3 regions of the Bacillus sp. MT94 genome follow, and region 1 is predicted to be linked to each of the others. Evidence: riboswitches for the same ligand, from Rfam matches in the RefSeq annotation. Region 1 holds a riboswitch; each other region holds the start of a gene.
The links. Region 1 has a riboswitch for S-adenosylmethionine ahead of AC1Q51_RS17660 (bifunctional O-acetylhomoserine aminocarboxypropyltransferase/cysteine synthase). Riboswitches for the same ligand answer to the same signal wherever they lie in the genome.

Region 2: it holds a riboswitch for S-adenosylmethionine, as region 1 does, so the genes downstream of both, AC1Q51_RS11785 (Na+/H+ antiporter NhaC family protein) here and AC1Q51_RS17660 (bifunctional O-acetylhomoserine aminocarboxypropyltransferase/cysteine synthase) in region 1, are expected to answer to the same signal.
Region 3: it holds a riboswitch for S-adenosylmethionine, as region 1 does, so the genes downstream of both, metK (methionine adenosyltransferase) here and AC1Q51_RS17660 (bifunctional O-acetylhomoserine aminocarboxypropyltransferase/cysteine synthase) in region 1, are expected to answer to the same signal.

Annotation. Positions count from the first base shown of each region.
Region 1 covers NZ_JBXAEZ010000004.1:494,076-496,350, reverse strand. The annotation lists gene AC1Q51_RS17665 (chloride channel protein) at 1-1,008, opposite strand, end outside; SAM riboswitch class I at 1,329-1,433, shown strand; gene AC1Q51_RS17660 (bifunctional O-acetylhomoserine aminocarboxypropyltransferase/cysteine synthase) at 1,526-2,275, shown strand, end outside.
Region 2 covers NZ_JBXAEZ010000003.1:21,590-23,864, forward strand. The annotation lists gene AC1Q51_RS11785 (Na+/H+ antiporter NhaC family protein) at 135-1,451, opposite strand; SAM riboswitch class I at 1,546-1,651, opposite strand; gene AC1Q51_RS11790 (ribonuclease FAU-1 family protein) at 1,772-2,275, opposite strand, start outside.
Region 3 covers NZ_JBXAEZ010000002.1:1,023,538-1,025,812, forward strand. The annotation lists gene metK (methionine adenosyltransferase) at 1-946, opposite strand, end outside; SAM riboswitch class I at 1,116-1,237, opposite strand; gene pckA (phosphoenolpyruvate carboxykinase (ATP)) at 1,466-2,275, shown strand, end outside.

The DNA of each region.
Region 1 (2,275 bases):
CCCAGAAAATATAATTGGGAAGATATGTCCACCCCGCCACCCTGTGTTCAAACAAACGGCAGTAATACACAACTTTAAAATCCCTGAAAGAAGTAGTATCCAAAAAGATAAATGGCTCCATTCAACAACTAACTCTTTTAATTGATGTTCCCCTGAAAATAATGTGTACGGAAGAAAAGTTCCTGCAATTCCTAATAAAATGCCACCGATAATTCCGAGTGTCAGCTTGTATTCCCTAAAAGGGTGAATTAACTTCTCTAATGTGAATTCTAACTTGAAATAAAAGAAACCAACTATAGCACCGATACTAGCAAGTGGAAGAAATGCGATCCATTCATTGAAAGAAAGTGCACCTTCCTCGAAATCAACAATAAAGGATCCACGATTATCGAGTTTACTCAGTAGTAAATAAACAGAAAAACCTGCGAAAGTAGTAGCTAAGTATACAATTGCCTTTTTTCCTTTAGAAAAAGCAGCAATTTGTTCCCCCTCATTTTCATTCGGTGCTAAATAACCGAATAATGGTGCGTTAAAAATGACACTTAAAGTAGCGCCAATTCCAATCTCGGTTAGCTCATTCATACCCTTTAAGGCAAATGTAAAGCGATCCCCTACCCATGTGCACAGTCCGCCTATAATTCCAACTAGTGCGGCTTCTGGACCAAGACTAGCTCCGAAAATTAAAACAATAATCGCTGTTAAAGTAGCCTGATGGACAAAGCGATATTCGATTCGACCAGTTTTTTTATATTCAGTCATCACTTCAGGCATAAGGCGTGGATATATACCGAAATATTTTTGTGATAGACCAACGAGGACCCCGCCAATTATTGTTACGCAAAGGGTGTAATAAGAGGGATAAGAGAGAACTTCAGGCAAGTATCCCCAAATAAAGTGGATTCCAATATTTATTGTGACTAAAAATAACCAGACTGTAGCTCCTACTATAGATCCTAGAAGAATGCCATATAGAGCAAGTATGTACTGCATATCTTTTTTATTTGTCATGTTATACCTCCGTTATGTAAATCTCAGTAGGGAAAAAGTGAAATATACTAGTGGAAAATGGATTGAATATATATAGTATCTTTTTGAGAGGACCGCCTATTCAACATATAGGCTGAATTTTAGAGAATTTGAATTTATAGGTTAAATTACTTATTTAATTTTATAGACTGATTTGAGTTTTTTAAAGGTCTTTTTTGAAATAGACTAGAATATATTTCTTTTGTTGCTTTATATGAAACTGTTAACATTTATTTTAGAACATTCAGAAAAACTGTTTGACATTAGGAAATTATTGCTATAAAATCAACGGTAATTGCATAGTCTTATCAAGAAAAGGTGGAGGGACAGGCCCGATGAAACCTTGGCAACAGCCGTATAACGGAATTGTGCCAAATCCTGCAGGTAGTAATCCTGAGAGATAAGAAAGAGCCTTTAGAGCGTGTTTTCAAACTGCTCCTTTCTTGTTTTCAGGAAAGGGGCAGTTTTTTATTTTGTATAAAAGAAAGGAGAATGAGAGATGGGAGAATCATGGGGAAAAGGAACGATTTGTGTGCAAGGTGGCTATACGCCAAAGAATGGTGAACCACGTGTTTTACCACTTTATCAAAGCACAACTTATAAATACGATACTTCGGATGATTTAGCAGCTCTATTTAACTTAGAGGCAGAAGGATATATTTATACGCGTATTGGAAACCCTACTCTAGCCGCATTTGAGCAGAAGTTATCAGATTTAGAAGGCGGTGTAGGAGCTGTTGCAACGGCTTCTGGGCAAGCAGCTATTATGCTCGCAGTTTTAAATATTTGTAGTAGTGGGGATCATTTACTTTGCTCTTCAACTGTTTACGGGGGAACGTTTAATTTATTTGGGGTGAGTTTACGTAAGCTTGGCATTGATGTTACGTTCTTTAATCCAAATTTAACGGCAGATGAAATTACGGCACTTGCTAACGATAAGACGAAACTTATCTATGCAGAATCATTAGGAAATCCAGCGATGAATGTTTTAAATTTCAAAGAATTTTCAGCTGCCGCTAAAGAATTAGAGGTACCTTTTATCGTTGATAATACATTAGCAACTCCTTATTTATGCCAAGCGTTTGAATATGGGGCAAATATTATTGTTCATTCTACGACTAAATATATCGATGGGCATGCGAGCTCTTTAGGCGGTATTGTAATTGACGGTGGAAACTTTGATTGGACAAATGGAAAATATCCTGAGCTTGTTGAACCAGATCCAAGTTATCACGGTGTAAGTTACGTT
Region 2 (2,275 bases), on a different contig from region 1:
TCATCTTTCCATAACGAGCTTAAGAACCGTTTTTAACTCAGACTTAAGACCGAGTCATATTCAGCCCTTTACGCAAAAAAACGTGCAGAGTTTATTCTCTGCACGTTTTTTTAATTACTAACATTCATATTAAATTAAGCTGTTTTATGATACTCTTTTTTCTCAGCCACTTTAGAAAATCTTGGAAATCCAATTAAAATAGAAACAATCCCACATACTCCAACTAAGATTGGATAAAATGCATATGGCAACAATTCAACCGGAGATAACGCTGCAAATCCTGCTGCCGTTAACATTTGGGCACCGTACGGAATTAATCCTTGTACACAACATGAGAAAAGATCTAATACACTCGCTGATTTACGAGGGTCTATTTCATATTGATCTGCAATATTTTTTGCAAGCGGGCCTGTAAAAATAATCGAAATCGTATTATTCGCTGTACACATATTAGTCATACTTACTAAACCAGCAATACCAAATTCTGCACCTTTTTTCGAACGAATATTACGTGTTAATACATTCATTAAATATTGAATACCACCATTATATTGGATTAATTCAACCATACCGCCAATTAATATAGCAAGTAATACTAACTCCATCATACCGCCCATTCCAGTCGTTACACTTTTAAAGAAACTTTCTAACGTGTAACTTCCATCTATAAGACCGATAACACCAGATAATACAGTTCCACCAGTTAATACAATAAGTACATTCCAGCCAAGTAGCGCTGTAATAAGTACTCCTGCGTACGGTAAAATCTTTATCCAATCAAAGCTATGTGCTTTAATTTGCGTGTCACTTCCTGAAGTAACTATTACTAATAGTACAATTGTAATAATAGCCGCTGGTAACACAATTAAAAAATTCGTTTTAAACTTATCTTTCATTTCTGTTCCTTGTGAACGAACAGCTGCGATTGTTGTATCTGAAATAAATGATAAATTATCACCAAACATCGCTCCCCCAACAACAGTAGCCATTGCAAGCGCAATTGAGATATCAGTTTGACCACTAATACCTACAGCAATCGGCGCTAATGCTGCAATTGTTCCCATTGAAGTTCCCATTGCTAATGAAATAAATGCACCAATAACAAAGATTCCAGCTACGATAAATCCTGGCGGTAAAATAGTTAACGCTAAATTAACAGTTGAGTCTACTCCGCCCATTCCTTTAGCAGTTTCAGAAAATGCACCTGCAAGCACAAAAATTAATACCATAATCATAATATCCGGATTTCCTGCACCTTTAGCGAACCGCTCTACTTTCACATTAAAACTTTCTTTACGATTCATCACTAAAGCGACTCCTACAGCAATTGAAATCGCTACAAGTATCGGCAATTTATAGAAATCACCTGTAATAATTCCAGAACCAATAAATAGCGCCAAAAATATCCCAAGTGGTAATAAAGCTAAACCATTTCCTCTCGTTTCTTTCAAAGTACCATCTCTCCCTAGTTTCAACCTTTTTCTAATGAATAACAAAAGACCTCTTCCGGTGAGAAGAGGTCTTATACATCTATAAGAAACGCTCTTCTCATCTTTCAAGCACATGCTTGCTGGATTTGGCACAGCACTCTGAAATCGAGTCCGCTGCCGAGGCATCGTAGGGCCAGTCCCTCCGCCTCTCTTTATAAGAAGGTTTCATATTTATTTTTTAATAATAATTTCTTCCCTAACTTTACTCGCTTACAAAACAAAAGTCAATTATTTTTTGTATAGATTTTTTTGGTAATTATACAAAAATTTGAATACAATAATCATTTTAACTTTTCGATTTCTTCTTCCAATATTGAAATCCAATAAAATTCACTATTTTTTATTGCTGCTAATATCCATTTCGTAGTGTACCAAGCTAACTCATACTCTTCCTTCGTGACATCGCCACTTTTATAAGCATCCTCTAGCTCCTCTTCATCTAATACATACACCTTACCGCTAGGTAATAATACTACATCTAAATATAAATCATCAAAATACGGTAAACCACGATCGTCTATTTCATATTCTTTCGTCACATCAATATAATATTGCACTAAATTGTGCCTATCATCTAACATAACTGTAATCGCAAAGTTCTTTCCATTAATGAAATATTGAACCCACGTATACCCATCACTTGCAATACAAATTTCTTTACCATCATATTCTTTACAACTAGGCTCTCTCACCTTTTTTATATCCAGTATTCCGAGCATTCCCTCTTCCACTTGCTTAAGCCTATAACTCTTTTCTATTAGTCTTTTCCACGAAGAACCGTCACC
Region 3 (2,275 bases), on a different contig from region 1:
CGTATGCAAGTTGTACTTCTGCTTTGTCAGCAAGACCAGCTGCTACGATGTTTTTCGCAACATAACGAGCTGCATATGCTGCAGAACGGTCAACTTTTGTTGCATCTTTACCAGAGAATGCACCGCCGCCATGGCGAGCGTATCCACCGTAAGTATCAACGATGATTTTACGTCCTGTTAAACCAGCATCACCTTGTGGTCCACCAATTACGAAGCGGCCAGTTGGATTAATGAAGAATTTCGTTTCTCCATCCATTAATTCTGCTGGTACTACAGCTTTAATTACGTGCTCTTTTAAGTCGCGATCGATTTCTTCCCATGTAACATCTGGGTGATGTTGTGTAGAAATTACGATAGTATCAACACGTACTGGTTTACCATTTTCATCATACTCAACTGTAACTTGCGTTTTTCCATCTGGACGTAAGTATGATAATGTATCATCTTTACGTACTTCAGTTAAACGGCGAGCTAATTTGTGAGCAAGCGAGATTGGAAGTGGCATTAACTCTTGTGTTTCATTACATGCGAAACCAAACATTAAACCTTGGTCTCCTGCACCAATTGCCTCAATCTCAGCGTCAGTCATTTGACCTTCGCGTGCTTCTAGCGCTTGGTCAACACCCATAGCGATGTCAGCAGACTGCTCATCGATAGATGTTAAAACAGCACAAGTTTCTGCATCGAATCCGTATTTTGCGCGTGTGTAACCAATGCCTTGAATTGTTTCACGAACGATTTTTGGAATATCTACGTAAGTAGAAGTCGTAATTTCCCCCGCTACCAATACTAAACCAGTTGTTACAGTTGTTTCACAAGCTACACGTGCATTTGCGTCTTTTGATAAGATCGCATCTAAAATTGAATCAGAAATTTGGTCACAAATTTTATCTGGATGTCCTTCAGTTACAGACTCAGATGTGAACAGATGACGTTTTTTTGTCATGTGGTAAACCTCCCTACAGTAATTGTATATATTGTACGGAACTCATCCTTAATTTGCCACAAACTGCGACATACATTTATTCTCCCACACAAGCATACAGAAAAACCTTTCCTACTTTACATAGAGGAAAGGTTTAATTTGCTACTTGCATACTGCTTTTTGCCCTTCGCTCTTATCGTTCGAGACCTGTAGCCTCGCACAGGTTTTAGCACCTATTCACCTGCATTTATCAATACAAGTGAGGTTGCTGGGCTTCATCGGGCCTGTCCCTCCGCCAGCTCGGGATAAGAGAGTATCCGTCCCAACCTATACTAAAGAAATGATATTCATTTGTCAATTAATATTCACATTTTCCTGAAAGTTTTTCTCAATACGCCTGAAATGAAATATTAATAGGGAAATAATGCATTCACACAAACAAAAAGAAATAAATAGTATACATTATTTATATAATTGTGTTATACTCTTGTTGGGGATTACGAGAAATATTTCATTAAATGAAAAGGATGGTATATAAATATGAGTACTGTGAATGTCCAAATTGGTTTACACGAATTATTGAACGGAAGCAATGCACAGATTCAACTAAGTGTTCCGCAATTAGTGGAAAAAGTATTAATGCGAAATGAAGGGAAATTAACTTCGACTGGTGCCGTTTCTGCTTCAACTGGAAAATATACAGGACGTTCTCCTAAAGATAAATTTATTGTGAAAGAAGCATCGGTTGCTGACAAAATTGCTTGGGGAGCTGTGAACCAACCGATTTCTGAAGAACATTTTAATAAATTATATACTAAAGTTTTAGAATACTTAAAAGAAAAAGAAGAGTTATTCGTCTTCAAAGGATTTGCAGGCGCTGACCGCAATTACCGCCTACCAATTCAAGTTATTAACGAATATGCATGGCACAATTTATTTGTACATCAATTATTCATTCGTCCAACTGAAGAAGAATTAACAACTCATGAATCAGAGTTCACAATTGTTTCTGCACCGAATTTCAAAGCTGATCCAGCTGTTGACGGTACAAACTCTGAAGCATTCATTATGGTTTCATTCGAAAAACGTATCGTACTAATTGGTGGTACAGAATACGCTGGAGAAATGAAAAAATCAATCTTCTCTATTATGAACTTCTTATTACCTGAACAAGATATCCTTTCTATGCATTGCTCTGCAAACGTAGGTGAAGAAGGCGACGTAGCACTATTCTTCGGTTTATCTGGAACAGGTAAAACAACATTATCTGCTGATCCAAACCGTAAATTAATCGGTGATGATGAGCACGGTTGGTCTGATAACGGTGTATTCAATATTGAAGGCGGTTGC